DNA from 4 places in the Pseudomonas chlororaphis subsp. chlororaphis genome. Region 2 is predicted to be linked to each of the others. Evidence: predicted binding sites of a transcription regulator. Region 2 holds the regulator's gene; each other region holds the start of a gene.

Region 1 (7,619 bases), 3.2 Mb from region 2:
CAAGGAGCTCAAGCCGACCGTGCCGCCGGCACAGATGATCGACAGGGGGCTACGAGCGGGGCGGTATGGCGAGGCGTCCGGGTTCAATCTGTCGATGGCGACGCTGGCCGACCACCCCCACGGGATCGACCTGGGGCCGCTCAAGCCCAACCTGGCAGCACGCCTGAAAACCGAGAACCGTCGGGTACAGGCCGCTCCCGCGGCGATCATGGCGGACCTCGAGCGCTTTGCCGCGTTGCAGGCTCCGGCAGCGGATGAGCTGGTGATGATCGGCCGGCGCCATGTACGCAGTAATAATTCGTGGATGCACAACTACCATCGGTTGGTGAAGGGCAAGCCGCGACACCAGTTGCTGATGAATCCCGCTGATCTGGCCCGGCGAGGGCTGACTGACGGACAGCGCGTGCGGGTCAGTTCGCGGGTCGGGGCGATCGAGGTGGAAGTCCTTGCCAGCAGCGAGATGATGCCCGGGGTGGTCAGCCTGCCCCATGGCTGGGGGCATGGTCGGCCGGGGGTGCAGATGAGCATCGCCACGGCCCAACCCGGGTCGAGTGCCAATGACCTGACCGACGAGCGTCAGTTGGACGAGCTATCGGGCAATGCGGCGCTCAATGGCGTGCCGGTGACGGTGGAGGCGGCCTGAGGAGTCTGTCGGAGAGGCCGAGCATGGCGCTCGGCTTTCCGTTACAATGCGCCACCGTGTCGACAACAGAGTCGGAAAGTTCAGCCGAGGTGCTCCATGGATATCATCGAAACTATTAAAGAGCAGATTGCCAACAACACCATTCTGCTTTACATGAAAGGCTCGCCGAATGCCCCGCAGTGTGGCTTCTCCGCGAAAGCCGCTCAGGCCGTGATGGGGTGTGGTGAGAAGTTCGCTTACGTGGACATCCTGCAGAACCCGGAAATCCGCGCCAACCTGCCTAAATACGCCAACTGGCCTACTTTCCCGCAACTGTGGGTAGCCGGCGAGCTGGTCGGCGGCAGCGACATCATGGCTGAGATGTTTGCCAATGGTGAGTTGCAGACCCTGATCAAGGCCGCCGCCGAAAAAGCTGCTGCCAAGACCGAAGCCTGATTTGCCCCTTGCAGGAGCGACAAGTTCGCTCCTGCAAGTTGTGTGGGTTTGTCCACACAATAAAAAGCCCCGCCCTCATGAGAGAGGCGGGGCTTTTTCATGGGCTGAACCTTGAGGGGAGTTACTCGTCGCCCATCTGCGATTGCAGGTAGTTCTCCAGGCCGACTTTATCGATCAGGCCCAGTTGGGTTTCCAGCCAGTCGATATGTTCTTCTTCCGATTCCAGGATGTCTTCCAGCAGCTCGCGGCTACCGAAGTCGCCAACCGATTCGCAATGGGCGATGGCGGCTTTCAGGTCGGCGTGGCCGGTACGCTCGATGCGCAGGTCGCACTCGAGCATTTCCTTGGTGTGTTCGCCGATCTGCAGCTTGCCCAGGTCCTGGACGTTCGGCAGGCCTTCGAGGAAGAGGATGCGCTTGATCAGCTTGTCCGCATGCTTCATCTCGTCGATGGACTCGTGGTATTCGTGCTTGCCCAGCTTGTTCAGGCCCCAGTCTTCATACATGCGTGCGTGCAGGAAGTACTGATTGATCGCGACCAGTTCATTGGCAAGGATCTTGTTGAGATGCTGGATGACTGTGACGTCGCCTTTCATGATGGGGTCCTGCCCTGTAATTAGCGGTATATAAGGCAGAGTCTGAGCCGCACGATGATTAGTGTCAAACCTAAGTTATTGAATAATATATGAAAATTAATCGGAATAAGAATGTTTGTGTTCCGCGTTTTGATGCTAAGCGATTGAATTACAGGCATAAAAAAGCCGGACATGAAGTCCGGCTCTTTTAAATGGCGTTAATTACGCAACATTAAATTCTACTGGGTAAGGAATCGCTGGCTGGCTGCTTTGCAGTTCGGTCAGGGTTTCACGTACCACCTGCTTGGCGAGGCAGGCACATTTGCCACATTGACTGGCCACGCCGGTCGCTTGGCGTACTTCACGATAGCTGCAGCAACCGTCGTAGATTGCATCGCGGATTTGTCCGTCGGTGACGCCAGTGCAGAGGCAGACATACATAAGGTGAGAACCGTCGTTGGTTATGGCTCAATGCGACGGATCTTAATGTTAACGAGAATGATTGTCAAAGTGGTTTCCTGGGGCTTTTTGCCAGATGCGTATCTGGCAGACGAACGGTTTTTTCTAGCACGGGTGACGAGCTGTCCAGCAGGGCGGCTTTTTTGCGGCCTGAACCCAGGGGATGGAAAAACCACTAAGGACAGCTCAAAAACGCGGTGTATGATGTGCGGTCCTTACGAAGCGGGATCGAGTCACAGGGCTGTCGCTTGGCGGCGGCAAACTGGGCTGGATCTCATTCTTCATTCGATCACACCAGGAGATATCCAATGAGCGTACTCGTAGGCAAACAAGCCCCTGACTTCACCGTTCCCGCCGTTCTCGGCAATGGCGAAATCGTCGACAGCTTCACCCTGTCCTCGGCCATCAAAGGCAAATACGGCCTGGTGTTCTTCTACCCGCTGGACTTCACCTTCGTCTGCCCGTCCGAGCTGATCGCCCTGGACCACCGCATGGCTGACTTCAAGGCACGCAACGTTGAAGTGATCGCTGTTTCGATCGACTCGCACTTCACCCACAACGCCTGGCGCAATACCCCGATCAATGCCGGTGGCATCGGTCAGGTCCAGTACATCATGGCTGCCGACATGAAGCACGACATCGCCAAGGCCTACGACGTTGAGTCCGAAGGCGGCGTGGCTTTCCGTGGCGCGTTCCTGATCGACGACAAAGGTGTCGTTCGTTCGCAGATCGTTAACGACCTGCCGCTGGGCCGTAACATGGAAGAGCTGATCCGTCTGGTCGACGCTCTGCAGTTCCACGAAGAGCACGGCGAAGTCTGCCCGGCCAACTGGAAGAAAGGCGACAAGGGTATGACTGCTTCGCCAGAAGGCGTTGCTGCTTACCTGAGCGAGAACGCCGGCAAGCTGTAAGCCGCGCTTCACTCATAAAAAAACCGGCCCCAGGGCCGGTTTTTTTATGCGCGGTCGTTCAGTGACGGTATCAGTCGTTGAAGTCTTGCCAGCCGCCCATTTCCTTCCAGCGATTGACGATGCCGCAGAACAGGTCGGCAGTCTTCTCGGTGTCGTAGCGGGCGGAGTGCGCCTCACGGCCATCGAAGTCGATATCGGCAGCCTGGCACGCCTTGGCCAGCACGGTTTGGCCATAAGCCAGGCCGGCAAGCGTCGCGGTGTCGAAGCTGGAGAACGGATGAAACGGGTTGCGCTTCATGTCCAGGCGCGCGACAGCCGCGTTGAGGAAGCCCAGGTCGAAGCTGCTGTTGTGCCCGACCAGGATCGCGCGCTTGCAGCCGTTGGCCTTCAGGGCCTTGCGCACGCTGCGGAAGATATCGTTCAGCGCGCTTTCTTCACTGACGGCCATGCGCAGCGGATGGTCGAGCTTGATCCCGGTGAACTCCAGCGCCGCGGCTTCGATGTTGGCGCCTTCGAAAGGCTCTACGCGGAAAAACAGGGTGTGTTCGGGGAACACGAAGCCCTTTTCGTCCATGCCGATGATGGTCGCGGCAATTTCCAGCAAGGCGTCGGTGGCCGAGTTGAAACCACCGGTTTCAACGTCGACGACTACCGGCAGGTAACCACGAAAGCGTGCCGCCATTGGATGACGCGAGCCACCACCGTTGTGACCGTCCTGCTCGTCGTCGAAATGGTCTTCACTCACGCGTGTTCCTCCAGCAGGCGCCAGCGCAGTTTTTCACCGGCGCGCAGCGGGATGACGGTCAGCTCGCCGAAAGGCAGGCTGGCAGGGGCGGTCCATTCTTCACGAACCAGGGTGATGCGATCGGTGTTGGCCGGCAGGCCATAGAAGCGTGGGCCGTTGAGGCTGGCAAAGGCTTCCAGCTTGTCCAGCACGTTGCGCTGTTCGAAGGCTTCGGCGTACAACTCGATCGCGGCATAGGCGGTGTAGCAGCCGGCACAGCCGCAGGCCGCTTCTTTGGCATGCTGGGCGTGGGGCGCGGAGTCGGTGCCAAGGAAGAACTTCTGGCTGCCGCTGGCGGCGGCGTCGAGCAGCGCTTCCTGGTGCACGTTGCGCTTGAGAATCGGCAGGCAATAAAAGTGCGGGCGAATGCCGCCAACCAGCATGTGGTTGCGGTTGTACAGCAGGTGATGGGCGGTGATGGTCGCGCCAACGTTGGCCGAGGCCTCATTGACGAACTGCACGGCGTCACGGGTGGTGATGTGTTCGAACACCACCTTGAGCGTCGGGAATCGCTCGACGACACGGCGCATGTGCTCGTCGATGAACAGCTTCTCGCGGTCGAACACGTCGACTTCACCGCGGGTGACTTCACCGTGGATCAGCAGCGGCAGGCCGACTTCGGCCATGGCCTCCAGCGCCGGGAAGATCTTGTCGATGCTGGTGACGCCCGAGTCCGAGTTGGTGGTCGCACCGGCCGGGTAGAGCTTGGCGGCATGGACGAAACCACTGGCCTTGGCCGCGCGAATTTCTTCGGGCTGGGTGCGATCGGTAAGGTAGAGCACCATCAGCGGCTCGAAGCGGCTGCCGGCCGGCCGCGCAGCGAGAATGCGCTGGCGATAGGCATCGGCTTCAGCGGCGTTGCGCACTGGAGGTACCAGGTTAGGCATGATGATGGCGCGGCCAAAGGTGCGCGCGACATCCGCGACAGTATTGGTCAACACGGCACCATCGCGAAGATGAATATGCCAGTCGTCGGGACGCAGCAGGGTCAGGCGGTCGGACATTGGGGATTCCAGGCGGGTCAAACTCCAGTGAATGCTACCGGAAAAGACTCTTCCAGGCACTCGCTATCAAGTTTTGCGTGAAGCTTCCGATATCCCGAAGGTATGCCGTAAACAGGCATTTCGATTTTCGTGATGTACAAGTCAGTGGAGCCTCCCGTGCGCCAGCGTTATCTAGCCTTGCTCAGTGTGTTCGCCTGCCTTCCCGCGATGGCGCTGACTTTCCAGACCCGTCTGGAGAGCATTGAGTGGACGGTCGAAGGCGATAAATTCGAGTGCCGTCTGAGCCAGCCGATCACCGATTTCGGTTCCGGGGAGTTCGTGCGTCGCGCCGGCGAGCAGGCGACCTTTCGCCTCAAGGCCTACAACCCGATGCTCGCTGGCGGTTCGGCCATGCTGCTCGCAGCGGCCGCGCCGTGGCAGCCGGGACGGGGCGACATCAACCTGGGTTCGGTACGGCTCGGCAGCGGCGATGTGCTGTTCAACAGCTCGCAACTGCAGGCCGGGCGACTGATCGGTGGATTGATGGATGGGCGCAGCCCGGTGGTTCGCCACTACTCCCGCGAGGGTGGGGTGTCCGAGGTGCGCTTGTTGCCGGTCAAGTTCAGCAAGGCGTATGGCGACTACCAACGCTGTGTCGCCAAGTTGCTGCCGAAGAATTTCGATCAGGTCAGGCAATCCGAGGTCGGCTTCCCCGGGGGCGGCATCGACCTGGACGCCAAAGCCAAGGCCAGGCTGCAGGTGATGCTCGAGTTTCTCAAGGCCGATCCGACGGTCAATCACATCCAGCTCGATGGCCACTCGGACAATAGCGGCAACCGCTTGACCAACCGTGACCTGTCGCGGCGCCGGGCGCTGGCGGTGATGGAGTTCTTCAAGGCCAATGGCATTCCCGAGTCGCAGATCGAGATGCGTTTCCACGGTGAGCGCTACCCGTTGGCGCCCAACACCAATGCGGCGAACCGGGCCAAGAATCGTCGGGTCAACGTACAGCTGCAACGTGTCCCGGTCGCGGAAAAACCGGCACCCCAGGCCGCTGCCCCCGCCAATGCCGCGGCGACTTCCTGAAACGGCTGTCGTCGTCGCCCGCTCGACATAATCTGTCGCTTCGTCGTCATAAGCTGTCGCGCCTCTGTAAATTATCCGCGTTGATCGGTAGACTTGACGGCTTTCCGTAGAACCCCGTGGAGTGATGGCATGGCGGACGTAAACAAGGTCGTTCTGGCGTATTCCGGCGGCCTGGACACTTCGGTGATCCTCAAGTGGCTGCAGGATACTTATAACTGTGAAGTGGTGACGTTCACCGCTGACCTGGGTCAGGGCGAAGAGGTCGAACCTGCACGTGCCAAGGCGCAAGCCATGGGCGTGAAAGAGATCTACATCGACGATCTGCGCGAAGAGTTCGTCCGCGATTTCGTTTTCCCGATGTTCCGCGCCAACACCGTTTACGAAGGTGAGTACCTGCTGGGTACCTCCATCGCTCGTCCGTTGATCGCCAAGCGCCTGATCGAGATCGCCAACGAAACCGGTGCCGACGCCATTTCCCACGGCGCTACCGGCAAGGGCAACGACCAGGTTCGTTTCGAACTGGGCGCCTACGCTTTGAAACCAGGGGTGAAAGTGATTGCTCCTTGGCGTGAGTGGGACCTGCTGTCCCGCGAGAAGCTGATGGACTATGCCGAGAAGCACGCGATCCCGATCGAACGTCACGGCAAGAAGAAATCCCCGTACTCGATGGATGCCAACCTGCTGCACATCTCCTATGAAGGCGGCGTGCTGGAAGACACCTGGACCGAGCACGAAGAAGACATGTGGCGCTGGACCGTCTCCCCGGAGAAGGCTCCCAACACCCCGACCTACATCGAGCTGACCTACCGCAACGGCGACATCGTGGCGATCGACGGCGTCGAGATGACCCCGGCCACCGTGCTGGCGACCCTGAACCGCATCGGCGGTGAAAACGGCATCGGTCGTCTGGACATCGTGGAAAACCGCTATGTCGGCATGAAGTCCCGCGGCTGCTACGAAACCCCTGGCGGCACCATCATGCTGCGCGCTCACCGGGCGATCGAATCGATCACCCTGGATCGTGAAGTCGCTCACTTGAAAGACGAGCTGATGCCCAAGTACGCCAGCCTGATCTACACCGGCTACTGGTGGAGCCCTGAGCGTCTGATGCTGCAACAGATGATCGACGCCTCCCAGGCCCACGTGAACGGCGTGGTTCGCCTGAAGCTGTACAAGGGCAATGTGATCGTCACCGGTCGCAAGTCCGATGAGTCGCTGTTCGATGCCAACATTGCGACCTTCGAAGAAGACGGCGGCGCCTACAACCAGGCGGATGCGGCTGGCTTCATCAAGCTCAATGCCCTGCGCATGCGTATTGCGGCCAACAAGGGGCGGACTCTGTTCTGATGCCTTGAGTCGTTTTAAAAGAGCCCCGCCATGAGCGGGGCTTTTTTATGCCTGATGTTTTAATCGATCAAAGTGGGTGTCTGGAGACCATAACTAAAAGTTTCCACTGGCCATTGTTTCAATGGGATCTCGACTATCTTTCAGTCTGTTCTTTTCAATACGAAGTGTAGGAAAGTCAGGAGTAGTTATATATAGGGGGCGACGTTCAATTTTTCCTTGTAGGGCAAATCCGTATTGTTTGTAAGGAACTTCTCGGGGCGATGCTGGCCCAGGGCATGGCCATGCCACGGGCCAAATGACTGGGTTATGGTGTTTGCTTGAAAAACCAATAGCGGACTCTGGACTTACCCATGAAGAAAGTTTTGATCGTAGATGATCATCCCGTCACTCGTCTGGC
Region 2 (7,619 bases):
ATCGGCGCTGGCGCCGCGGGTGCCGAACATGGAGCTCGAGGACGAACTGCGCAAGACTCAGTCGCGCATCGTCACCGCCCAGGCCGAACTGAGCCTGCGTGGCGACGGCGATTCCAGTACCAATCGCCAGTTGTTCGCCGGCCTGCCGCTGACCGCCGCCGAGCCGCTGATCGAACCTACGTTCAACGAGCCCCAGCGCCCTGCTCCGGTGGCCGCCGCGCCGGCGGTCGATCAGCGGGCACTGGACTCGATGCGTTTTGAACTCAACGGCCTGCGCGAGCTGCTGGAAGTCCAGCTCGGCTCCCTGGCCTGGAGCCAGCTGCAAGGCAGCCGGCCCGAACAGGCTAACCTGTGGCGGCGCCTGCAGCGTATCGGCTTGTCCGGTCCGCTGGCCCGCGACCTGCTGGCGCTGATCACTGAAATCGACGAACCCCGCCAGGCCTGGCGCATGCTCCTGGCCCACCTGGCGCGGATGATCGTGACCCCGGAAGTCGAGCCACTGGAGGAGGGCGGTGTGATCGCCATGGTCGGCCCCGCCGGCATGGGCAAGACCACCACCCTGGCCAAGCTGGCCGCGCGTTATGTACTCAAGTACGGCGCGCAGAACATCGCGCTGGTGAGCATGGACAGCTACCGCATCGGCGCCCAGGAACAGCTCAAGACCCTGGGCCGGATCCTCAATGTCTCGGTGACCCATGTCGACCCGGGCCAGTCCCTGGCGCAAGCCCTCGATCCGCTGCTGCGCAAGCGTGTGGTGCTGATCGACACCGCCGGCCTGCAAGCCAGCGACCCGGCCCTGCGCATGCAGCTGGAAAGCCTGGCCGGACGTGGCATCCGGGCAAAAAATTATCTGGTCTTGGCAACCACCAGCCAGAAACAGGTTCTAACCGCCGCATACCACAGCTACAAGCGTTGCGGGCTGGCCGGCTGCATCCTGACTAAACTGGATGAAACCGCCAGCCTTGGTGAGGTGTTGAGCCTGGCGATCAGTCATGAACTCCCTGTTGCCTATCTGACCGATGGCCCGCGGATTCCGGACGATCTGCACTTGCCGCGCCGTCACCAGCTGGTCAGTCGTGCGGTGAGCGTGCAGATGCAGGAAGAACCCAGCGAAGAAGCCATGGCTGACATGTTCGCTGACCTCTACCACAACCCGACCAAGCGGGTTGGCTGAGGGAATCATGAAAAGATTGCAATGTACCTACATCGATGGTCTGCCAGGCATTGTTCCGTTGGTGAACGCGCAGCCAGTTATGTGGCCCCGTCTAAGTAAGACAAGGTAAAGAACGAACATGGGCAGCATGCATCCCGTACAGGTGATCGCGGTGACCGGCGGCAAAGGTGGCGTCGGCAAGACTAACGTGTCAGTGAACTTGTCCCTGGCCCTAGCGGAGCTCGGCCGGCGCGTCATGCTGCTGGACGCCGACCTGGGCCTGGCCAACGTCGACGTGCTATTGGGGCTGACCCCCAAACGGACCCTCGCCGACGTGATCGAAGGCCGCTGCGAGCTGCGCGATGTGCTGCTGCAGGGGCCGGGTGGAATCCGTATCGTGCCGGCGGCGTCCGGCACCCAGAGCATGGTTCATCTGAGCCCGGCGCAGCATGCCGGCCTGATCCAGGCTTTCAGCGACATCGGCGACAACCTCGATGTGCTGGTGATCGACACCGCCGCCGGCATCGGCGACTCGGTGGTCAGCTTCGTCCGCGCGGCCCAGGAAGTGTTGCTGGTGGTCTGCGACGAGCCGACCTCGATCACCGACGCCTACGCGCTGATCAAGCTGCTCAACCGCGACTACGGCATGAACCGCTTCCGCGTGCTCGCCAACATGGCGCAGAGCCCGCAGGAGGGGCGCAATCTGTTCGCCAAGTTGACCAAGGTCACGGATCGCTTCCTGGACGTGGCCCTACAATATGTCGGCGCCGTGCCTTACGACGAATGCGTGCGCAAGGCCGTGCAAAAGCAGCGTGCGGTCTATGAGGCGTTTCCGCGTTCGAAATGCGCGCTGGCATTCAAGGCCATCGCGCAGAAGGTCGATACCTGGCCGTTGCCGGCCAACCCACGCGGACATCTGGAATTTTTCGTCGAGCGGCTCGTGCATCAGACAGCGGGACCGGTGCTATGAGCGCCAGCGGCTACAACCTTTACAAAAAGTCGGCACGTGACAGCCAGTACGAATTGATCGAGCGCTATGCGCCGCTGGTCAAGCGTATTGCCTATCACTTGCTGGCGCGCCTGCCGGCCAGTGTCCAGGTCGAAGACCTGATCCAGGCCGGGATGATCGGTCTGCTCGAAGTGTCGACCAAGTACGACGCGAGCAAGGGCGCGAGTTTCGAGACCTACGCGGGTATCCGTATCCGTGGTGCGATGCTCGATGAGGTCCGTAAAGGTGACTGGGCGCCGCGTTCGGTACATCGCAATACCCGGATGGTGAGCGATGCCATTCGCGCAATTGAAGCTAAAACCGGTCGTGACGCTAAAGATCATGAAGTTGCGGCCGAACTTCAATTGAGTCTCGACGATTATTACGGGATTTTGAACGACACCTTGGGCAGTCGCCTGTTCAGCTTCGACGACCTGTTGCAGGACGGCGAGCATGAAGGGCTGCATGAGGATGGCGCGAGTGCTCATCTCGAGCCGTCGCGCGACCTGGAGGACGAACGTTTCCAGGCCGCGCTGGCGGACGCGATTGCCAATTTGCCGGAGCGTGAGCGACTGGTCTTGGCGCTGTACTACGACGAAGAGCTGAACCTCAAGGAAATCGGTGAGGTCCTGGGGGTCAGCGAATCGCGGGTCAGCCAGTTACACAGCCAGTGCGCGGCCCGTTTGCGGGGGCGTTTGGGAGAGTGGCGAGCGCGCTGACAGGCAGTGTGGGGGACACTGCGGACGAGACTGGCACGACGTGGCCGGACTTGCGGTGTGTATTCCATGCAGTCGTTGAGTGCTCTGCCTGATTGATTGAATGGCGCGTTCAGGTGCTGGACGCGTTTAAGACTGCTTGGAGGTCGAATTGGACAAGAACATGAAAATCCTCATCGTTGATGACTTCTCAACGATGCGGCGGATCATAAAAAACCTGTTGCGTGACCTGGGGTTCACCAACACGGTCGAGGCTGACGATGGCACCACCGCCATTCCGGTCCTCAACAGTGGGAGCATCGACTTTCTGGTAACGGACTGGAACATGCCCGGCATGACCGGTATCGATCTGCTGCGCCATGTGCGCGCCGATGAAAAACTCAAGCACCTGCCGGTACTCATGGTGACCGCTGAAGCCAAGCGCGAACAAATCATCGAAGCTGCCCAGGCCGGCGTAAACGGTTATGTGGTCAAGCCCTTCACGGCCCAGGCGTTGAAAGAGAAGATCGAGAAGATCTTCGAACGCATCGGTTGAGAGTGGAATCATTCCGCCACGGGGGAGCTATGGAGCACAACGAATCTTCATTGGGCGATTTCGAATCGACCCTGAAAAAACACGCACTCGAACTGGTCGACAGCCTTGAAAAAGGCAAGTTCGGCGAAGCCGTGCAACTGATCCATGAGCTCAACCAGACCCGTGACCGCGGCCTGTACCAGGAGGTCGGCAAGCTCACCCGCGAGCTGCATAGCGCCATCGTCAATTTCCAGATTGACCCGCATATGCCGCAAGCCGAGGAAGTTTCACAGATCACGGATGCCACCGAGCGCCTGTCCTATGTGGTCAGGCTGACCGAGGCCGCGGCCAACCGCACCATGGATCTGGTCGAGAGCGCCACCCCGCTGGTCAATGGCCTGAGTAGCGAAGCCCAGGCCCTGAGCGCCGATTGGGGGCGTTTCATGCGCCGCGAACTGGGCGCCGAGGAATTCCGCGACCTGGCCCGCCGGGTGGACGGTTTCCTGACCCGCAGCGAGCAAGACACGCGTGCGGTATCGAGCAACCTCAACGACATTCTGCTGGCGCAGGACTACCAGGACCTGACCGGTCAGGTGATCAAGCGCGTGACCCAGTTGGTCACCGAAGTCGAGAGCAACCTGCTCAAACTGGTCCTGATGGCCAGCCAGGTCGATCGTTTTGCCGGCATCGAACATGACCGTGAATCGATCCTCGCTGAAAAAGATCCGCAAAAACATCTGGCCAAGGGTGAAGGTCCGCAGATTCATGCCGATAAACGTGAAGACGTTGTATCCGGTCAGGACGATGTCGACGATTTGCTTTCCAGCCTTGGATTCTAGGAGCACCCATACATGAGCTTCGGCGCCGATGAAGAAATCCTTCAGGATTTTCTGGTTGAGGCCGGCGAGATTCTAGAGCAACTGTCCGAACAACTGGTCGAGCTGGAAAGCCGACCGGACGATGCGGATCTGCTCAACGCAATTTTTCGCGGTTTTCACACTGTAAAAGGGGGCGCCGGCTTCCTCCAGCTCAACGAGCTGGTGGAGTGCTGCCACATCGCCGAGAACGTGTTCGACATCCTGCGCAAGGGTGAGCGTCGCGTCGACGCGGAACTGATGGACGTAGTGCTCGAAGCGCTGGACGCAGTGAACGGCATGTTCGGCCAGGTGCGCGAGCGTACCGAGATCACCGCCGCCACTCCGGAGCTGCTGGCTGCCCTGGCCCGTCTGGCCGAGCCTGCGGGGGCCGAGGAGGTCGCCGCGCCGGTGGCCGACGTTGAGACAGTTGTTGAAGCCGTTGCCGAGCCGGTCGCCGAGTCGACCGAAAGCGAGTCCGGCGATATCACCGACAGCGAGTTCGAGCAGCTGCTCGATTCGCTCAATGCCGCCAAGGCCGAGGCCGAAGCCCCGGCTGCTGTTGCTCCCGCGACGCCTGCCGCCGGCAGCGAAGCGGCCAGCGACGAAATCACCGATGCCGAGTTCGAGTCGTTGCTCGATCAATTGCACGGCAAGGGCCAGTTCGCACCGGATGCGGTGGCCCCTTCGGCCACGGCGCCGGCTGCGGAAAAAGCCGCGGCCAGCGATGAAATCACCGATGACGAGTTCGAAGCCCTGCTGGATCAGCTGCATGGCAAAGGCAACTTTGCGGTCGATGCGCTGGACTCCGCGGTGGCAGCGGCGGTACCGCCGGCTGCGCCAAGCGCGGCCGCCGCCGGTAGCGACCTGATCACCGACCAGGAATTCGAATCCCTGCTCGACGAGCTGCATGGCAAGGGCAAGTTCTCTGAAGTGCCCGCAGCCGCGGCGACCGTGGGTAGCGCAACGGCCGCCACGGCTCCGGCGCCTGCCGCCATCGCCAAGCCAGCGGTGAAGAAGCCCGAAGCCAAGGCCGAAACGCCAAAACCGGCTCCAGCCGCTGCTCCGGCGCCCGCTCGTGCTCCGGCTGCCGCCCCGGCGGAAAAGCCGGTCAGCGAAGCCGAAACCACCGTGCGGGTCGATACCGCGCGGCTGGACGAAATCATGAACATGGTCGGCGAGCTGGTGCTGGTGCGTAACCGCCTGGTGCGCCTGGGGCTCAACAGCGGCGACGAAGCCATGTCCAAGGCCGTGTCGAACCTCGACGTGGTCACGGCCGACTTGCAGACCGCGGTGATGAAGACCCGGATGCAGCCGATCAAGAAGGTCTTCGGGCGCTTCCCGCGCCTGGTTCGCGACCTGGCCCGCCAGCTCAAGAAAGAGATCAACCTGGAGCTGGTCGGCGAAGAGACCGACCTCGACAAGAACCTCGTCGAGGCCCTGGCCGACCCGCTGGTGCACTTGGTGCGCAACGCCGTCGACCACGGTATCGAGTCGCCGGAAGAGCGCGAGGAGGCGGGCAAGTCCCGTGGCGGCAAGGTGGTGCTGGCGGCCGAGCAGGAAGGCGACCATATCCTGCTGTCGATCTCCGACGACGGCAAAGGCATGGACCCGAACGTCCTGCGCGCGATTGCGGTCAAGCGTGGGGTGATGGACAAGGATGCCGCCGATCGCCTGAGCGACACCGAGTGCTACAACCTGATCTTCGCCCCGGGCTTCTCGACCAAGACCGAGATCTCCGACGTGTCCGGCCGCGGCGTGGGCATGGACGTGGTGAAGACCAAGATTTCCCAGCTCAACGGTTCGATCAACATCTACTCGACCAAGGGCCAGGGTTCGAAGATCGTCATCAAGGTGCCGCTGACCCTGGCGATCATGCCGACCCTGATGGTGATGCTGGGCAACCAGGCGTTCGCCTTCCCGCTGGTCAACGTCAACGAAATCTTCCACCTGGACCTGTCGCGCACCAACGTGGTCGATGGCCAGGAGGTGGTGATCGTCCGCGACAAGGCGCTGCCACTGTTCTACCTCAAGCGCTGGCTGGTCAGTTCCGCCGCTCACGAAGAGCAGCGCGAAGGCCATGTGGTGATCCTTTCGGTCGGCACCCAGCGGATCGGCTTCGTCGTCGATCAACTGGTCGGCCAGGAAGAAGTCGTCATCAAGCCATTGGGCAAGATGCTCCAGGGGACTCCAGGCATGTCGGGCGCCACCATTACCGGTGACGGCCGCATCGCCCTGATTCTCGATGTTCCGAGCATGCTCAAGCGTTACGCCGCACGGCGTATTTGAATACCGGAGGGGCGGGGCCATTTGCCTTGCCCCGCCTAACGGAGTGTTTATGGCAGTCAAGGTCCTGGTGGTGGATGATTCGGGTTTTTTCCGCCGCCGCGTCTCGGAAATTCTTTCAGCGGATATCAATATCCAGGTCGTCGGTACCGCGACCAACGGCAAAGAGGCGATCGATCAGGCGCTGGCGCTCAAGCCGGACGTGATCACCATGGACTACGAGATGCCGATGATGGATGGCATCACGGCCGTGCGGCACATCATGCAGCGCTGCCCGACGCCGGTATTGATGTTCTCCTCGCTGACCCATGAAGGCGCCCGGGTAACCCTGGATGCGCTGGATGCCGGCGCGGTGGATTTCCTGCCGAAGAACTTCGAGGACATCTCGCGCAATCCCGAGAAGGTCAAGCAACTGCTGTGCGAGAAGGTCCATAGCATCTCGCGCAGTAACCGTCGTTTCAGCAGCTACAGTGCGCCGGCGCCACAACCGGCGGCGACACCGAAGCCTGCGCCAACGAGCACCAGCAGTTTCGGCGGCACGGCCCCGGCGCGCCCGGCGGCGACGCCGATTCCCGCCCGTACGCCGGCCGCTGGCGCGTCGTCGCCGGCGCCTAAGCGCAAGGCCTACAAACTGGTGGCCATCGGTACCTCCACCGGTGGTCCGGTGGCGCTGCAGCGGGTGCTGACCCAGTTGCCGGCCAACTTTCCGGCGCCGATCGTGCTGATCCAGCACATGCCGGCGGCCTTCACCAAGGCGTTCGCCGAGCGCCTGGACAAGCTTTGCCGGATCAGCGTCAAGGAAGCCGAGGATGGCGACATCCTGCGTCCGGGCCTGGCGCTGCTGGCACCGGGCGGCAAGCAGATGATGGTCGACGGCCGTGGCGCGGTGAAAATCCTCCCGGGCGACGAGCGCCTGAACTACAAGCCGTGCGTGGACATCACCTTCGGTTCGGCGGCCAAGTCCTACGGCGACAAAGTTCTGGCGGTGGTCCTCACCGGCATGGGCGCCGACGGTCGCGAAGGCGCGCGCCTGCTCAAGCAGGGCGGTAGCGCGGTCTGGGCCCAGGATGAGGCGAGCTGTGTGATCTACGGGATGCCGATGGCGATC
Region 3 (7,619 bases), 310 kb from region 2:
TCACCGGCGCCGACCTCAAGGCCCTCGCCGCCTGGCTCAAGGAGCGCCGCTCGGATCGCGAGATCCAGTACCGCCCGGCGCGGGTGCTGATGCAAGACTTCACCGGCGTGCCGGCGGTGGTCGACCTGGCGGCCATGCGCGCGGCCATGGCCAAGGCCGGCGGCGACCCGCAACGCATCAACCCGCTGTCACCGGTGGACCTGGTAATCGACCACTCGGTGATGGTCGACAAGTTCGGCAGCAACACCGCCTTCGAACAGAACGTCGACATTGAAATGCAGCGCAACGGCGAGCGTTATGCCTTCCTGCGCTGGGGCCAGAGCGCCTTCGACAACTTCAGCGTGGTGCCACCGGGCACCGGGATCTGTCACCAGGTCAACCTGGAATACCTGGGCCGCACGGTCTGGACCAAGGACGAAGACGGCCGCACCTATGCCTTCCCCGACACCCTGGTCGGCACCGACTCCCACACCACCATGATCAACGGCCTCGGCGTACTCGGCTGGGGCGTCGGCGGCATCGAGGCCGAGGCGGCGATGCTCGGCCAGCCGGTGTCGATGCTGATCCCGGAAGTCATAGGTTTCAAACTGACCGGCAAGCTCAAGGAAGGCATCACCGCCACCGACCTGGTGCTGACCGTCACCCAGATGCTGCGCAAGAAAGGCGTGGTCGGCAAATTCGTCGAGTTCTATGGCGACGGCCTGGCCGACTTGCCGCTGGCCGACCGCGCCACCATCGCCAACATGGCCCCGGAATACGGCGCCACCTGCGGCTTCTTCCCAGTGGATGACGTCACCCTGGAATACCTGCGCCTGTCCGGCCGCCCGGACGCTGTGGTGAAACTGGTGGAGGCCTACAGCAAGATCCAGGGCCTGTGGCGCCTGCCAGGCAAGGAGCCGGTATTCACCGACAGCCTGGCGCTGGACATGGGCACGGTGGAAGCCAGCCTGGCCGGGCCGAAGCGGCCGCAGGACCGGGTCTCCCTGCCCAACGTCGGCCAGGCCTTCACCGACTTTCTCGATCTGCAGTTCAAGCCCACCAGCAAGGAAGAAGGCCGCCTGGAAAGCGAAGGCGGTGGCGGCGTGGCCGTGGGCAGTGCCGACCTGATAGGCGAAGTCGATTACGCCCACAATGGTCAGACCTACCGCCTGAAAAACGGTGCGGTGGTGATCGCCGCCATTACCTCCTGTACCAACACCTCCAACCCCAGCGTGATGATGGCCGCCGGCCTGGTGGCGAAAAAGGCTGTGGAAAAGGGTCTCAAGCGCAAGCCCTGGGTGAAGAGTTCGCTGGCCCCGGGTTCGAAAGTGGTCACCGACTACTACAAGGCCGCCGGGTTGACCCAATACCTCGACGCCCTGGGCTTCGACCTGGTGGGTTATGGCTGCACCACCTGCATCGGCAACTCCGGCCCCTTGCCGGAACCGATCGAGAAAGCCATCCAGAAAGCCGACCTGACCGTCGCCTCGGTGCTGTCCGGCAACCGCAACTTCGAAGGCCGGGTGCACCCGCTGGTGAAAACCAACTGGCTGGCCTCGCCGCCGCTGGTGGTGGCCTATGCCCTGGCCGGCAGCGTGCGCATCGATATCAGCAGCGAGCCGCTGGGCGAAGGCAAGGACGGCAAGCCGGTCTACCTGCGCGACATCTGGCCGAGCAGCCAGGAAATCGCCGAGGCCGTCACCCAGGTCAACACCCGGATGTTCCACAAGGAATACGCCGAGGTGTTCGCCGGCGACGCCCAGTGGCAAGCCATCGAAGTACCGCAAGCCGCGACCTACGTGTGGCAGGCGGATTCCACCTATATCCAGCATCCACCCTTCTTCGACGACATCGCCGGCCCGCTGCCGGTGATCAAGGATATCGAGGGCGCGCGGGTCCTGGCGCTGCTGGGCGACTCGGTGACCACCGACCACATTTCCCCGGCCGGCAACATCAAGGCCGACAGCCCGGCCGGCCGCTACCTGCGCGAGCAGGGCGTGGAACCGCGGGACTTCAACTCCTACGGCTCGCGTCGCGGTAACCACCAGGTGATGATGCGCGGCACCTTCGCCAACATCCGCATCCGCAACGAAATGCTCGGCGGCGAAGAAGGCGGCAACACGATCTACATCCCCACCGGCGAGAAACTGGCGATCTATGACGCGGCCATGCTGTACCAGCAATCGGCTACACCGCTGGTGGTGATTGCCGGCCAGGAATACGGCACCGGCTCCAGCCGCGACTGGGCCGCCAAGGGCACCAACCTGCTGGGGGTCAAGGCGGTGATCGCCGAGAGCTTCGAGCGCATCCACCGCTCCAACCTGGTGGGCATGGGCGTGCTGCCGCTGCAGTTCAAGCTCGATCAGAACCGCAAGAGCCTGAACCTCACTGGCAAGGAAACCCTGGATATCCAGGGCCTGACCGGTATCGAGCTGACACCGCGGATGAACCTGACCCTGGTGATCACCCACGAGGATGGCAGCCAGGAAAAGGTCGAGGTGCTGTGCCGCATCGACACCCTGAACGAAGTGGAATACTTCAAGTCCGGCGGGATCCTGCACTACGTCCTGCGGCAACTGATCGCCGCGTAACGCCATGCTGCAACACCAACACCGCCTACGGGCGGTGTTTTTGTTTCACTTATTCATCGCCCGCGCCTCGTTATACTGGCCGCCCGCTCGTTCTATCCAGTAACCGCCGACGCAGGTTGCGCGAGCGGCTGATTCCATTCTTTTCGCAACAAGGATTCCACATGACTGTTCTGCCATGGATGTACCTGGCACTTCTCTCCATTGGTTACGCCCTGGCCCTGAGCTACGGCCAACTGGGCCTGCTGGCGGCGGTTTCCGTCGCCTTGCTGCTGTGCGCGGGCTTTGCCGTGCGCCAGCAGAAAAGCCCTTACGCGCGCTACCTGGGACACGGCCTGTTCGTGGTACTGGCCCTGGCGCTGGCCATGCACTGGCTCCCCGGTTTCTACAATGGCCGGGCGATCGGCCCGCAACGCTTCACCGCCGATGCCGTGCCGTTTTCCATGTACCTGAACCAGGACAAGCCGCTGATCGGCTTCTGGCTGTTGCTGGTCTGCCCCTGGATCATCGGGCGCCGCTCGCTGCGCCTGTCCCTCTATACCACTGCCCTGGCCTTGACCCTGACCGCCCTGGCGGCCCTGGGCGGAGCGGTGTTGCTGGGCATCATCAGTTGGGCGCCGAAATGGCCGGACCAGGCCTGGCTGTGGGTGCTGAACAACCTGCTGCTGGTCACCCTGGTGGAAGAAGCGCTGTTCCGTGGCTACATCCAGGGCGGCCTGAGCCGTCGCCTCAAGCACCTGCCCTATGGTGAAAACCTGGCACTGATGTGCGCGGCCCTGCTGTTCGGCCTGGTGCATGTGGGCGCCGGCTGGCAATGGTGGCTGCTGGCGAGCATCGCCGGGGTCGGCTACGGCCTGGCCTACCGCTTTGGCGGCCTGGGCGCCGCGGTGGCCACCCATTTCGGCTTGAACCTGCTGCACTTCGGGCTGTTCACCTACCCGATGCTCGCGGGGTGACCCTGGCCAGGCCGGGGCTCCCTGGACGGGCCTCGGCTTCGCCGCGCCCCCTCGCCCCTGCTTGCAAAATAAGGCCCCTGTCAATGAGGCACTTCTCAAATTACTGAAAAAAACCTCAATAATTGGCGAAGGCCGCCGACAACCTATCAAAGCCTTGCGGATAGAAAAACCATGCGTAACAACCAGCCCGTCACCCAGCGCGAACGTACCTTTCCGACTCAGCAACGGTTGATCTCCACCACCGATGCCAAAGGCGTGATCACCTACTGCAACGATGCCTTCGTTGAAATCAGCGGGTTTTCTCGTGAGGAACTGGTCCGCGCACCGCACAATCTGGTCCGTCACCCCGACGTCCCGGCCGCGGTGTTCGCGCACATGTGGGCCACCCTGAAACAAGGCTTGCCATGGATGGGCATTGTCAAGAATCGCTGCAAGACCGGTGACCATTACTGGGTCAACGCCTACGTGACACCGGTCTTCGAAGGCCAGCAAGTGGTCGGCTACGAGTCGGTGCGGGTCAAGCCCACCGCCGAGCAGATCCGCCGCGCCGAAGCGCTTTACCAACGCATCAACCAGGGCAAGTCGGCCATTCCGAAACGCGACAAATGGCTGCCGATACTTCAGGACTGGCTGCCATTCATCCTGATCAGCCAGCTGAGCTTCCTGATTGGCGCCTGGCTCAACTCTTCCTGGGGCTTTGCCCTCGCCGCCGGCCTTTGCGTGCCGCTCGGCCTGCTCGGGCTGAGCTGGCAACAGCGCGGCCTCAAGCGTTTGCTGCGCCTGGCCGAGCAGACCACCTCCGACCCGCTGATCGCCCAGATGTACACCGACAGCCGTGGCGCCCAGGCGCGCCTGGAGATGTCGATCCTCAGCCAGGAAGCCCGCCTGAAAACCTGCCTTACCCGCCTGCAGGATACCGCCGAGCACCTCAACGAGCAGGCGCGGCAGTCCGACACCCTGGCGCACAACAGCTCCAGCGGCCTGGAACGCCAGCGCGTGGAAACCGAACAGGTGGCCACCGCGGTCAACCAGATGGCCGCCACCACCCAGGAAGTGGCCAGCCACGTGCAGCGCACCGCCGATGCCACCCAGGAAGCCAACCGCCTCACCGGACGCGGTCGCGACATCGCCGGGGAAACCCGCGAAGCGATCCAGCGCCTGTCGGTGGTGGTGGGCGAAACCGGCCTGACCGTGACCCAACTGGCCAAGGACAGCGACGAAATCGGTGGCGTGGTCGATGTGATCAAGGGCATCGCCGACCAGACCAACCTGCTGGCGCTGAACGCGGCCATCGAAGCGGCTCGCGCCGGGGAAATGGGCCGCGGCTTCGCGGTGGTGGCCGATGAGGTTCGCCAACTGGCGCAACGCACCAGCGAATCCACCGGGCAGATCCACACCCTGATCGCCAAGCTCCAGCAAACCGCCAGCACGGCGGTGCAGACCATGGACGCCGGACACCGTCAGGCCGAGGAAGGCGTGGCCCGGGTGCTGGAAGCCGACCAGGCGCTGGTGGGCATCAGCGAAGCGGTGGCCAACATCACCGACATGACCACCCAGATCGCCGCCGCCACCGAAGAGCAAAGCGCCGTGGCCGAGGAGATCAGCCGCAACATCAGCACCATCGCCCAACTGGCCGACCAGACCTCGGAGCAGGCGCAGCATTCGGCACAACTCAGCGAAGAGCTGACCCGCACCGCCAACACGCAGTACTCGTTGGTCGAACGCTTCAACCGCTAAACCGAAGCCAGACAAAAAACCCGGAAGGTTCGCCTTCCGGGTTTTTTATTGCCTGTTTTCCAGCACCACGCGCGTCTTCTGTATCTGTAGGAGCGAAGCTTGCTTGCGATGGAGCTTGGCAGCCGCCACCGTTGTCGCCTTGAAAAACAATCGCGAGCAAGCTTCGCTCCTACAGTCAAAAAGCGTTCAGCCATTCAACTGGCGCAAGACCTCGGCGACCTTCCGCGCCGCCGCTTCCAGGTGCTGCTCATGGGTGAAGCCTGAGGCCTTGAGCGGTTTCAGGTCATGGTCGGCCGCCGCCAGCCAGAACAGCTCGATAGCCGGCGCCAGCGCATAGGCTTCGACCGCCGCCCGGTTGCCGAGGGCGTCGCGCTCGCCCTGGACGATCAGGGTCGTGGTGCGCAATTCGGCCAGGTGGGCGACCCGCGGTTTCTCCGGCTTGCCGGCGGCATAAAACGGATACCCCAGGCACACCAGCGCATCGGCGCCCAGCTCGTCGGCGAGCAAACTGGCCATGCGCCCGCCCATGGACTTGCCGCCGATGGCCAACTGCCCAGCGACATGAGGTCGCACCTGGGCATAGACCTCGCGCCAGCACTCCAGCAGCTTCGGCGCCGGATTAGGCGGCCGTTTGCCACCATCGAGGCGACGCTGGGCCATATAGGGAAACTCGAAGCGCAGGACGTTGACCCCATGCGCCGCAAGGCGTGTGGCCATATCGTTCATGAAAGCGCTGTCCATCGGCGCGCCAGCGCCATGGGCCAGGATCAGGGTCAGCGGTTCGCCGGCCGGCGACGGCTGCGCGACATCCCAGAGCCAGCCCCGTTCCCGCACGCACTGCGCCCATTGATCCCCGTCAATAACAGCCCCTTGCCGTTTGCCCATGCTTACCTCGCTTTTAGTCTGCCTATAACTCCAGAAGAAGTGAGCGCGCCTTGCCGTGCGCAGTCGCTTTCACTTCAGCTGAACCGTGGATGGGGAACCATGAACACTTCTATCAGTACCGCCTACAACTACAAGGTGGTCCGCCAATTCGCCATTATGACGGTGGTGTGGGGCATCGTCGGCATGGGGCTCGGGGTTTTTCTCGCTGCCCAGTTGGTCTGGCCCGAACTCAACTTCAACCTGCCCTGGACCAGTTTCGGTCGCCTGCGCCCGTTGCACACCAACGCGGTGATCTTCGCCTTTGGCGGCTGCGCCTTGTTCGCCAGCTCCTTCTACTCGGTGCAACGCACCTGCCAGACCCAGCTGTTCGCGCCGAGAATCGCCGCGTTCTGCTTCTGGGGCTGGCAGCTGGTAATCCTCCTGGCGGCCATCAGCCTGCCGCTGGGCTACACCAGCTCCAAGGAATACGCCGAGCTGGAATGGCCGATCGACATCCTCATCACCATCGTCTGGGTGGCGTACGCCATCGTGTTCTTCGGCACGGTGATGAAGCGCAACACCAAGCACATCTACGTCGGCAACTGGTTCTTCGGCGGTTTCATCATCACCGTGGCCATCCTGCACATCGTCAACAACCTGGAACTGCCCGTCAGCCTGACCAAGTCCTACTCGGTGTATGCCGGTGCGACCGACGCCATGGTGCAATGGTGGTACGGCCACAACGCGGTGGGCTTCTTCCTGACCGCGGGTTTCCTGGGGATGATGTACTACTTCGTACCCAAGCAGGCCGAGCGTCCGGTGTATTCCTATCGCCTGTCCATCGTGCACTTCTGGGCGCTGATCACCCTGTACATCTGGGCCGGCCCGCACCACCTGCATTACACCGCGCTGCCGGACTGGGCGCAGTCCCTGGGCATGGTGATGTCGCTGATCCTCCTGGCACCGAGCTGGGGCGGCATGATCAACGGCATGATGACTCTGTCGGGTGCCTGGCATAAGTTGCGCAGCGACCCGATCCTGCGGTTCCTGGTGGTGTCCCTGGCGTTCTACGGCATGTCGACCTTCGAAGGTCCGATGATGGCGATCAAGACCGTCAACGCCCTCTCCCACTACACCGACTGGACCATCGGCCACGTCCACGCCGGCGCCCTGGGCTGGGTGGCGATGATTTCCATCGGCGCGCTGTATCACATGATCCCGAAAGTCTTCGGTCGCCAGCAGATGCACAGCATCGGCCTGATCAACGCGCACTTCTGGCTCGCCACCATCGGCACCGTGCTCTACATCGCCTCGATGTGGGTCAACGGCATCGCCCAGGGCCTGATGTGGCGCGCCGTCAATGAAGACGGGACGCTGACCTACTCCTTCGTCGAAACCCTGGTGGCCAGCCACCCAGGCTTCATCGTGCGGCTGGTCGGTGGCGCGATCTTCCTCTTCGGCATGTTGCTGATGGCCTACAACACCTGGCGCACCG
Region 4 (7,619 bases), 3.3 Mb from region 2:
ACAAACTGGCCCGCGACCTGGGCGCCGACTACCTGGAAATGGACCTGCAACGCAGCAAGGACGGCGTGCTGTTCGCCCTGCACGACAACAACCTGCAACGCACCACCGACGTTGCCAGCAAGTTTCCCGAGCGCAAGGACAGCCCGGCCAACGCCTTCACCATGGCCGAGCTGAAAACCCTCGACGCCGGCAGCTGGTTCAACCAGGCCTATCCCGACCGTGCCCGTGCGAGCTACGTCGGCCTGAAGATCCTGACCCTCGACGAAATCATCGACATCGCCCAGAGCAACCCGCATCACAAACCCGGCCTGTACATCGAGACCAAGGAGCCCAAGCAGTTCCCCGGCATCGAGCACGACCTCAAGGAAAAACTCCAGGACCGCGGCTGGCTCAGCCCGGCCGGCTCCAAGCTGGCGAAAAGCGACCTGGCGGTAGGCCAGGGCAAAGGCAAGGTGGTGTTGCAGACCTTCGAGAAGAGCAGCCTGGAACTGCTGCAGAAAGAAATGCCGAAAGTGCCGAAGATCCTCCTGCTGTGGATCGGTGAAGGCGGCATGCAGCCCAAGTCCGACGTGTCCTTCGCCAACAGCGGCGAGAAGGACAAGGCGGCCTACTACGCCAAGCAGGAGCCCAAGGACAAGGCCGAGTTCGAGCAGTGGGTCAGCTACGCCAAGGCCCAGGGCGCCATCGGCACCGGCCCGTCGGCGGCACTGGCCAACGGTGGCGACCAGAGCTATTTCGACCTGGTGCAACCCTGGATGAACCAGTTCACCCACGACCAGGGCCTGCTGGTGCACGTCTACACCATCGACGAGCCGGTGGACTTCAAGAAGGTCCTGGACTCCGGTGTCGACGGCATCTTCACCAACCGCGCCGCGGAACTGCTCAAGTACGCCAAGCGTCCGGCCAGCGGCAGCGTCAGCCAGTTGCTCGAGGCCAACGGCTACTGAGCCGGTCGCCGTGCGCACGCCCGAGTGGACAGGCCAGCTGTGGCTCGGGCGTGACTACGGACTGATCCAGGGCGAGCTGGGGCGTACCGCGCCCCACGCCCACTACGCCCATCAACTGATCCTCGCCCCCGCCGCACCGGTCACCGTCAGCCTCGACGACCAACCCTGCCCCGCAAAGCATGTGTTCATCCCGGCCATGCAACGGCATGCGATCCTCGACGCGCCCGGGACCCTGTTCACCCTCTACGCCGAACCGCTGACGATTGACGCCCAGGCCCTGCAAGACAGCCTGCTGGGTGTCGAACTGACGCTGCCGGCGCTGGCCGAGGCGCTGCGGCGTTGCCCGCGCCGAATCTTGCAGGACCGGCGGATCGAAAAGGCCCTGACCGCTCTCGACCGACAATTGGCCGGCAAGGTCTCGGCCAGCGCCCTGGCGGCCCATGCGCACCTGTCCCTGAGCCAGCTCGAGCGGCTGTTCAGCGGCCAGCTCGGGTTGCCGGTGCGGCGCCTGGTGCTGTGGCGGCGCCTGCGCCTGGCGATGGGCCTGGTGCTGGCGGGCCAGGCCATCACCGAGGCGGCTCATGGCGCCGGGTTTGCCGATTCCGCGCACTTCTCCCGCACCCTGAAAACCCTGTTCGGCGTCACCGCGCGCCAAGCCCTGCAACACATCGAGCTGCGCCTGCTGGACTGACTCAACGGCGCAACGGCAAGGGCACCGGCGGTTCCTCATACACGGCTTGCCTGCTGAAGGGTGCGAGCAACTGTCGCCAATACGCCTGCGGATAATCCGGCTGGCTGCCGATGCCCAGGTCGCCCTGGCGGATCGGGTAGGCCGAGGAATAAAACGCCGTGCCCAGCAGCCAGTCCCAGACATTCAGGAACAGGCCGAAATTCACATTGCCGGCGGTGCCGTACTTCATGTGGTGAAAGCGGTGCATCGGCGCCCAGGCAAACACCCAGCCCAGGGGACCGGGGCGCATGTCGACATTGGAGTGCTGCAACAGCAGCTGGATGGCAATGGCAAACGCCAGCAGTTGCGCCACCGGCAAGGGGACTCCCAAAAACAGCAGCGGCAACAGCCCGGCGCTGGCTTCAACGGCTTGATGCAGCGGATGCTTCATCAAGCCGTTGAAGCCATACAAACGCTGCACGCTGTGATGCACCGCGTGCAGACGCCACAGCCAGGGCAACCGATGGCTGAAGTAATGCGCCAGGGTCAGGCCGCAGTCGGCGACGACCATCGCCAGCGCCAACTGCGCCCACAGCGACCAGCCGCGCGGCCACAGGCCATCGAACGCCAGCAGGCTCACCAGCCCCGGCAACAGCAGCAACCCCAGGGCATTCAGGCTTTCATTGACCAGTGCGTGCAACACGTCACGCAAGCGATCCTGTTGCGGGCGGTTCCAGTCCACCTCATAGGGCAACCACCACTCCGCCAGAAAGGACACCCCCAGCGCCCCGGCGAACACCAGCAGCAACCAGCCCGGGGCCAGCCCCGGTGTGCCCATCACCCACACGCCAGCGCCGATGAAGCCGGCGAAAAACGCGGGACCGTACAAGCCTTTGATCATTGCTTTCATCACTGCCTCTCCTGTTCGAGAGCACAGCTTGAAAGACCCGAGGGCCACGGCGATTGAACAAACGGCGCAAAGCTTGCGCTGAATTAAGGGTGAATTAAGTTGTACCGGCTAACCTGAACCCACTTAAACGAATCACCCCAAGGAAAGACCCTATGAAAACGTTGACTGCCCTGTTCGCCGCTACCGCCCTGACCCTGACCGCCGGCCTGGCCCAGGCCGACGTGCGCCCGGACCTGATCTCGGGCCTGCTCAAGGCCGGCACCATCATGGACCTGGAAAAACTCAACCAGGCAGCACTGGCCGAACACCCTGGCACCACCGCCGCCAACATCACCGACACCGAGCTTGAGCAAACAGCGGCCGGCGCCTACGTCTACCAGGTGGAACTGCGTGACGCCAAGGGCGTCGAGTGGGACGTCGACCTGGATGCCAAGACCGGCAAGGTCCTGAGCAACAAGCAAGACAAGTAATTCTTCAGGACAAAAAAAGCCGCGCGGCCGAAAGGCCACGCGGCTTTTTCATGCGCTGGCGCATCAGGCACTCAGGCGTGCCGTCACCTCGTTCAACTGCCCCGACAGCTCGTGCAGGTTCTGGCTGGCGCGCTCGGTGCGCTGCACGTTATCCAGGTTGGTGCTGGCGATCGTGGTGATCTCGGTCAGGTTGCGCGAGATGTCCTCGGCCACCGAGGTCTGCTCTTCCGCCGCCGTGGCGATCTGCCGGTTCATGTCGCGGATCGCCTCGACCGCCTCGGTGATCCGCTCCAGCATGGCGCCGGCCTGGGTCACCTGCTCGACGCTGGCATCGCTGCGCGCCTGGCCACTCTCGATCGCATGGGCAGCGTCCAGCGCGCCGGTCTGCACGCTCTGGATAATCTGGTTGATCTCGATGATCGACGCCGCGGTGCGCTGCGCCAGGCTGCGTACCTCGTCGGCGACCACGGCGAAGCCACGCCCGGCCTCGCCGGCCCGGGCCGCCTCGATGGCCGCGTTGAGCGCCAGCAGGTTGGTCTGCTCGGCGATGCCACGGATCACCTCCAGCACCTTGCCGATACGCCCGCTGTCGGCCTCCAGGCGGCGGATCACCTCGGCGGTGTTGGCGATTTCGCCACGCATCAGGGTGATGGTGTGGATGGTGCCCTGCATCACCTGCTCGCCCTGCTGGGCCGACTGATCGGCGTCATCGGCGGCGCGCGCCGCATCCGCCGCATGGCGCGCCACTTCCTGGGCGGTGGCGGACATTTCATTCATCGCCGTGGCGACCTGGTCGGTGCGATTGAACTGATCGTTGGTGCCCTGGGACATCAGGGTGGCAATCGCATTCAGTTCGCCGCTGGAGCTGTCCAGGTCGGTGGCGCTGCGCTGCAGGCGGCTGAAGGTGTCAGCGAGGAAATCCCGCAAGGTATTGGCGGCCACCGCCAGCTTGCCCAACTCGTCCTGGCGGCTGCTGGCCACGCGTTCGGCAATCCGCCCACGGCTGAGTTGCGCCACGTAGTCGATCAACTGACGGATCGGTTCCACCAGGCTGCGGTTGACCAGCCACAGGCTCAGCAGGCCGATCAGCAAGCCCGAGGCCAGCATCACCAGCAGGCCGATCCACACCGTGCGCTGGGCGGCGGCGCTGATGTCGCGCGACCGCTCGCTGCCCTGCTTGCGCAGCTCGCTCACCAGTGCGCTCATCTGCTCGCTGGCGGCGCGGTCCACGCCCTTGACCGCGGCATCGCCGGCGGCCGGGTCGGCACCGGCGGCGACAAAGGCATCGCGGCCTTTCTGGTACGCCGTGCCCAGCACCCGATGTTCTTCACGCAAGCGCTCGATACGGCCCTTGAGCGCCGCATCGATGCCGGGCTCGGCCGCCAGCTGGCCAAGAATGCCCTGCACATCGCGCTGGCGATCCTCGAACTGCTGCCAGTATTTGCTCAGGTCGGCGCTCTGCTTGCCACGCAGCAACACGTTTTTCCATTCCTGCACCTGGACCTTGAATTGCAGGTTGGCTTCATCGATCAACTGCGAGGTGCGCAACGGCCCCTCGATCAGCTCGCGATAACCTTGCACGCCGTTGGACAGGAAGTGAAAACACGCCAGCGCGATCAACAGCACCGCCAGCAGGCTGCCGCTCAACAAAGCCAGAACTTGCGCTCTCAGGGATTTTTGCAAGGACATCGAATGAGATCTCTCAACAGGGATAGAGCACGCCCGAGGCGGGCATGGGTAGCGTGCGAACATCCCTGTCAGGCAAACCGGGGCAAGCCGATCGTGCAGTCGTCGTAGGCGTGATCGGCCTGAAACAGGCTTTCTTGAGCGCCTCCGACAGCCGGTTATAACCGCCGAATGTCGCACTTCGAATCGTCACAAAATAGTCATGAAGCCTTGCGATGATCGGGCTCAAGTGAACCTGTAAAACCGCCTACAGGTGCCTTCCCTCCTGCGAGCCTCCATGAACCACAGCATCGACCATGCCCATCGCGATTCGGATCTGTTCGGCCTGCTCTACGGCTTTGCGTTCCGCCCCGGCGAGCGGGGTCGCGAACTGGATTCGGCCAAGGCCCTGCAAGCCCTGCAACAGCCGGACGATGGCGAGGCGTTTCTCTGGCTGCACCTGAACCTGGCCCATGCCGCCTGCGAACGCTGGATGCAAACGCACCTGGCCCTGCCCGAGGAATTCTTCGAGGCCTTGCACGAAGGCTCGCGCTCGACCCGTATCGAGCATGTGGATTCGGCCCTGCTGGCGGTGGTCAACGACGTGGTGTTCAACTTCGGCAGCATGGTTTCCTCGGACATCTCCACCCTGTGGGTCTGTGTGCGCAGCCGGCTGATCGTCAGCGCACGCCTGCAACCCTTGCACTCGGTGGACAAGCTGCGCTCCTCGGTCAAGGCCGGCGAACGTTTTCGCTCGCCCCTGGAACTGCTGGTGCACCTGCTGCGCGACCAGGGCGAAGTACTGACCCAGATCGTGCGCAAGACCAGCCTCAACGTCGACCAGATCGAAGACCAGTTGCTGGCCGCGCGGATCTCCACCAACCGTGCCGAGCTGGGGGCCATGCGCCGGGTGCTGGTGCGCCTGCAACGCCTGCTGGCGCTGGAGCCGGGCTCGCTGCTGCGGCTGCTCAACCGTCCGCCGCAGTGGCTGCAGAAGGAGGACGTCAAGGAGCTGCGCAAGTCCACCGAGGAGTTCGCCCTGATCATCAACGACCTCACCGCCCTCGGCGAACGGATCAAGCTGCTGCAGGAAGAAATCGCCGCCAATATCAACGAACAGACCAACCGCACCCTGTTCACCCTGACCGTGGTCACGGTGCTGGCGCTGCCGATCAACATCATCGCCGGCTTCTTCGGCATGAACGTCGGCGGCATCCCCTTCTCCGAGGACCCGGAGGGCTTCTGGATCCTCGTCGCGCTGGTCGCCACCTTCACCGTCATCGCCGGCCGCTGGGCGTTTCGCAAGCGCCAGGATATGTAGGCCGCCGCCCGCTCGCTCCTACATAAAATGGCGCGGCTTCTTGATCAGTGGTTAAAGGATTCACCCAAACACTGACCTGAGGCAGCCTCTCTGTAATATTTGGCAACGATCATGGGCGACACTCCTCCCTGCCACAGGATTGTCCGGCAATGGCCACCCCTTCCCTGACCGCCACCTCCCCTTCCCCCGCCCTCGAAGCCAGACCGCAGCTGGACAAAAAAGCCAGCCCCTTCACCCTGGTGGTGTTCTTCGCGGTCCTCGCCATGGGCCTGTTGTTCACCGCCTACAGCCTGATGCACGACGTGCACGAGCTGGGCACCACGGTCACCACCTGGACCCCGTTCCTGCTGCTCGGCGTGGCGCTGCTGATCGCCCTGGGCTTCGAGTTCGTCAATGGCTTCCACGACACCGCCAACGCCGTGGCCACGGTGATCTATACCCACTCGCTGCCGCCGCATTTCGCGGTGGTCTGGTCGGGTTTCTTCAATTTCCTCGGCGTGCTGCTGTCCAGCGGCGCGGTGGCCTTCGGCATCATCGCCCTGCTGCCGGTGGAGCTGATCCTGCAGGTCGGTTCGTCGGCCGGCTTCGCCATGATCTTCGCCCTGCTGATCGCCGCCATCCTATGGAACCTCGGCACCTGGTGGCTGGGCCTGCCAGCCTCGTCGTCCCACACCCTGATCGGCTCGATCATCGGCGTCGGCGTGGCCAACGCCCTGATGCACGGCCGCGACGGCACCAGCGGTGTGGACTGGAGCCAGGCCACCAAGGTCGGCTACGCCCTGCTGTTCTCGCCGCTGATCGGCTTCGCCTTCGCCGCCCTGCTGCTCCTGGCCCTGCGCCTGTTCGTGAAGAACCGCGCGCTGTACAAGGCGCCCAAGGGCAATACCCCGCCGCCGTGGTGGATTCGCGGCATGCTGATCGTCACCTGCACCGGCGTGTCCTTCGCCCATGGTTCCAACGACGGCCAGAAAGGCATGGGCCTGATCATGCTGATCCTGGTCGGCACCCTGCCCATGGCCTACGCGCTGAACCGCACCATGCCGGCCGACCAGGCCCTGCAATTCGCCGCGGTGGCCGAGGTCACCCAGCAAGCCCTGGTGAAAAACGCCCCGCAACCGGCCCCGGCCGACCCGCGCGCGGTGCTTTCCGACTACGTGCGCAGCAAGGAAGCCACGCCGCAGCTGGTCCCGGCCCTGGCCGCCCTGACCGGTCATATCGGTGACGAAGTGAAGGGCTACGGCTCGTTGGCCAAGGTGCCGGCCGAAGCCATGGGCAACGTGCGCAACGACATGTACCTGAGCAGCGAAACCATCCGCCTGATGGACAAGTACCAGGTCGGCGATTTCGATGCCGACACCCAGGGCAAGCTGCAACTGTTCAAGCAGCAGATCGACAACGCCACGCGCTTCATTCCGCTGTGGGTGAAGATCGCCGTGGCCATCGCCCTCGGCCTGGGCACCATGGTCGGCTGGAAACGCATCGTGGTCACCGTCGGCGAGAAGATCGGCAAGACCCACCTGACCTACGCCCAGGGTGCCTCGGCGGAAACCGTGGCGATGCTGACCATCGGCGCCGCCGATCTGTTCGGCCTGCCGGTGTCCACCACCCACGTGCTGTCCTCGGGCGTGGCCGGGAC

Evidence for each region. The regulator FliA, encoded in region 2, starts transcription of late flagellar genes. The targets are predictions, from matches to a motif close to CTAAAGTTTNNNNNNNNNNNGCCGNTAA.
Region 1: a site for FliA is predicted at 4,876-4,903, ahead of C4K27_RS24515 (flagellar protein MotY). Genes of this name have one in related genera too.
Region 3: a site for FliA is predicted at 3,638-3,665, ahead of C4K27_RS09880 (methyl-accepting chemotaxis protein). Genes of this name have one in related genera too.
Region 4: a site for FliA is predicted at 4,798-4,825, ahead of C4K27_RS23425 (methyl-accepting chemotaxis protein). Genes of this name have one in related genera too.

What each region holds. Positions count from the first base shown of each region.
Region 1 is NZ_CP027712.1:5,428,519-5,436,137, reverse strand. Features, by position in the region: gene C4K27_RS24550 (molybdopterin oxidoreductase family protein) at 1-643, shown strand, start outside; gene grxD (Grx4 family monothiol glutaredoxin) at 740-1,078, shown strand; gene bfr (bacterioferritin) at 1,200-1,673, opposite strand; gene C4K27_RS24535 (bacterioferritin-associated ferredoxin) at 1,875-2,093, opposite strand; gene C4K27_RS24530 (peroxiredoxin) at 2,420-3,022, shown strand; gene rnt (ribonuclease T) at 3,093-3,767, opposite strand; gene pyrC (dihydroorotase) at 3,764-4,810, opposite strand; gene C4K27_RS24515 (flagellar protein MotY) at 4,967-5,875, shown strand; gene C4K27_RS24510 (argininosuccinate synthase) at 6,005-7,222, shown strand; gene C4K27_RS24505 (response regulator transcription factor) at 7,573-7,619, shown strand, end outside.
Region 2 is NZ_CP027712.1:1,855,439-1,863,057, forward strand. Features, by position in the region: gene flhF (flagellar biosynthesis GTPase FlhF) at 1-1,174, shown strand, start outside; gene fleN (flagellar synthesis regulator FleN) at 1,293-2,123, shown strand; gene fliA (RNA polymerase sigma factor FliA) at 2,120-2,860, shown strand; gene C4K27_RS08455 (chemotaxis response regulator CheY) at 3,021-3,392, shown strand; gene C4K27_RS08460 (protein phosphatase CheZ) at 3,422-4,210, shown strand; gene C4K27_RS08465 (chemotaxis protein CheA) at 4,223-6,514, shown strand; gene C4K27_RS08470 (protein-glutamate methylesterase/protein-glutamine glutaminase) at 6,564-7,619, shown strand, end outside.
Region 3 is NZ_CP027712.1:2,163,086-2,170,704, reverse strand. Features, by position in the region: gene acnA (aconitate hydratase AcnA) at 1-2,570, shown strand, start outside; gene C4K27_RS09885 (CPBP family intramembrane glutamic endopeptidase) at 2,732-3,523, shown strand; gene C4K27_RS09880 (methyl-accepting chemotaxis protein) at 3,695-5,260, shown strand; gene C4K27_RS31185 (hypothetical protein) at 5,250-5,420, opposite strand; gene C4K27_RS09875 (alpha/beta family hydrolase) at 5,447-6,145, opposite strand; gene ccoN (cytochrome-c oxidase, cbb3-type subunit I) at 6,245-7,619, shown strand, end outside.
Region 4 is NZ_CP027712.1:5,201,281-5,208,899, forward strand. Features, by position in the region: gene C4K27_RS23405 (glycerophosphodiester phosphodiesterase) at 1-947, shown strand, start outside; gene C4K27_RS23410 (helix-turn-helix domain-containing protein) at 958-1,638, shown strand; gene C4K27_RS23415 (sterol desaturase family protein) at 1,640-2,527, opposite strand; gene C4K27_RS23420 (PepSY domain-containing protein) at 2,680-2,997, shown strand; gene C4K27_RS23425 (methyl-accepting chemotaxis protein) at 3,061-4,686, opposite strand; gene C4K27_RS23430 (transporter) at 4,961-5,983, shown strand; gene C4K27_RS23435 (inorganic phosphate transporter) at 6,133-7,619, shown strand, end outside.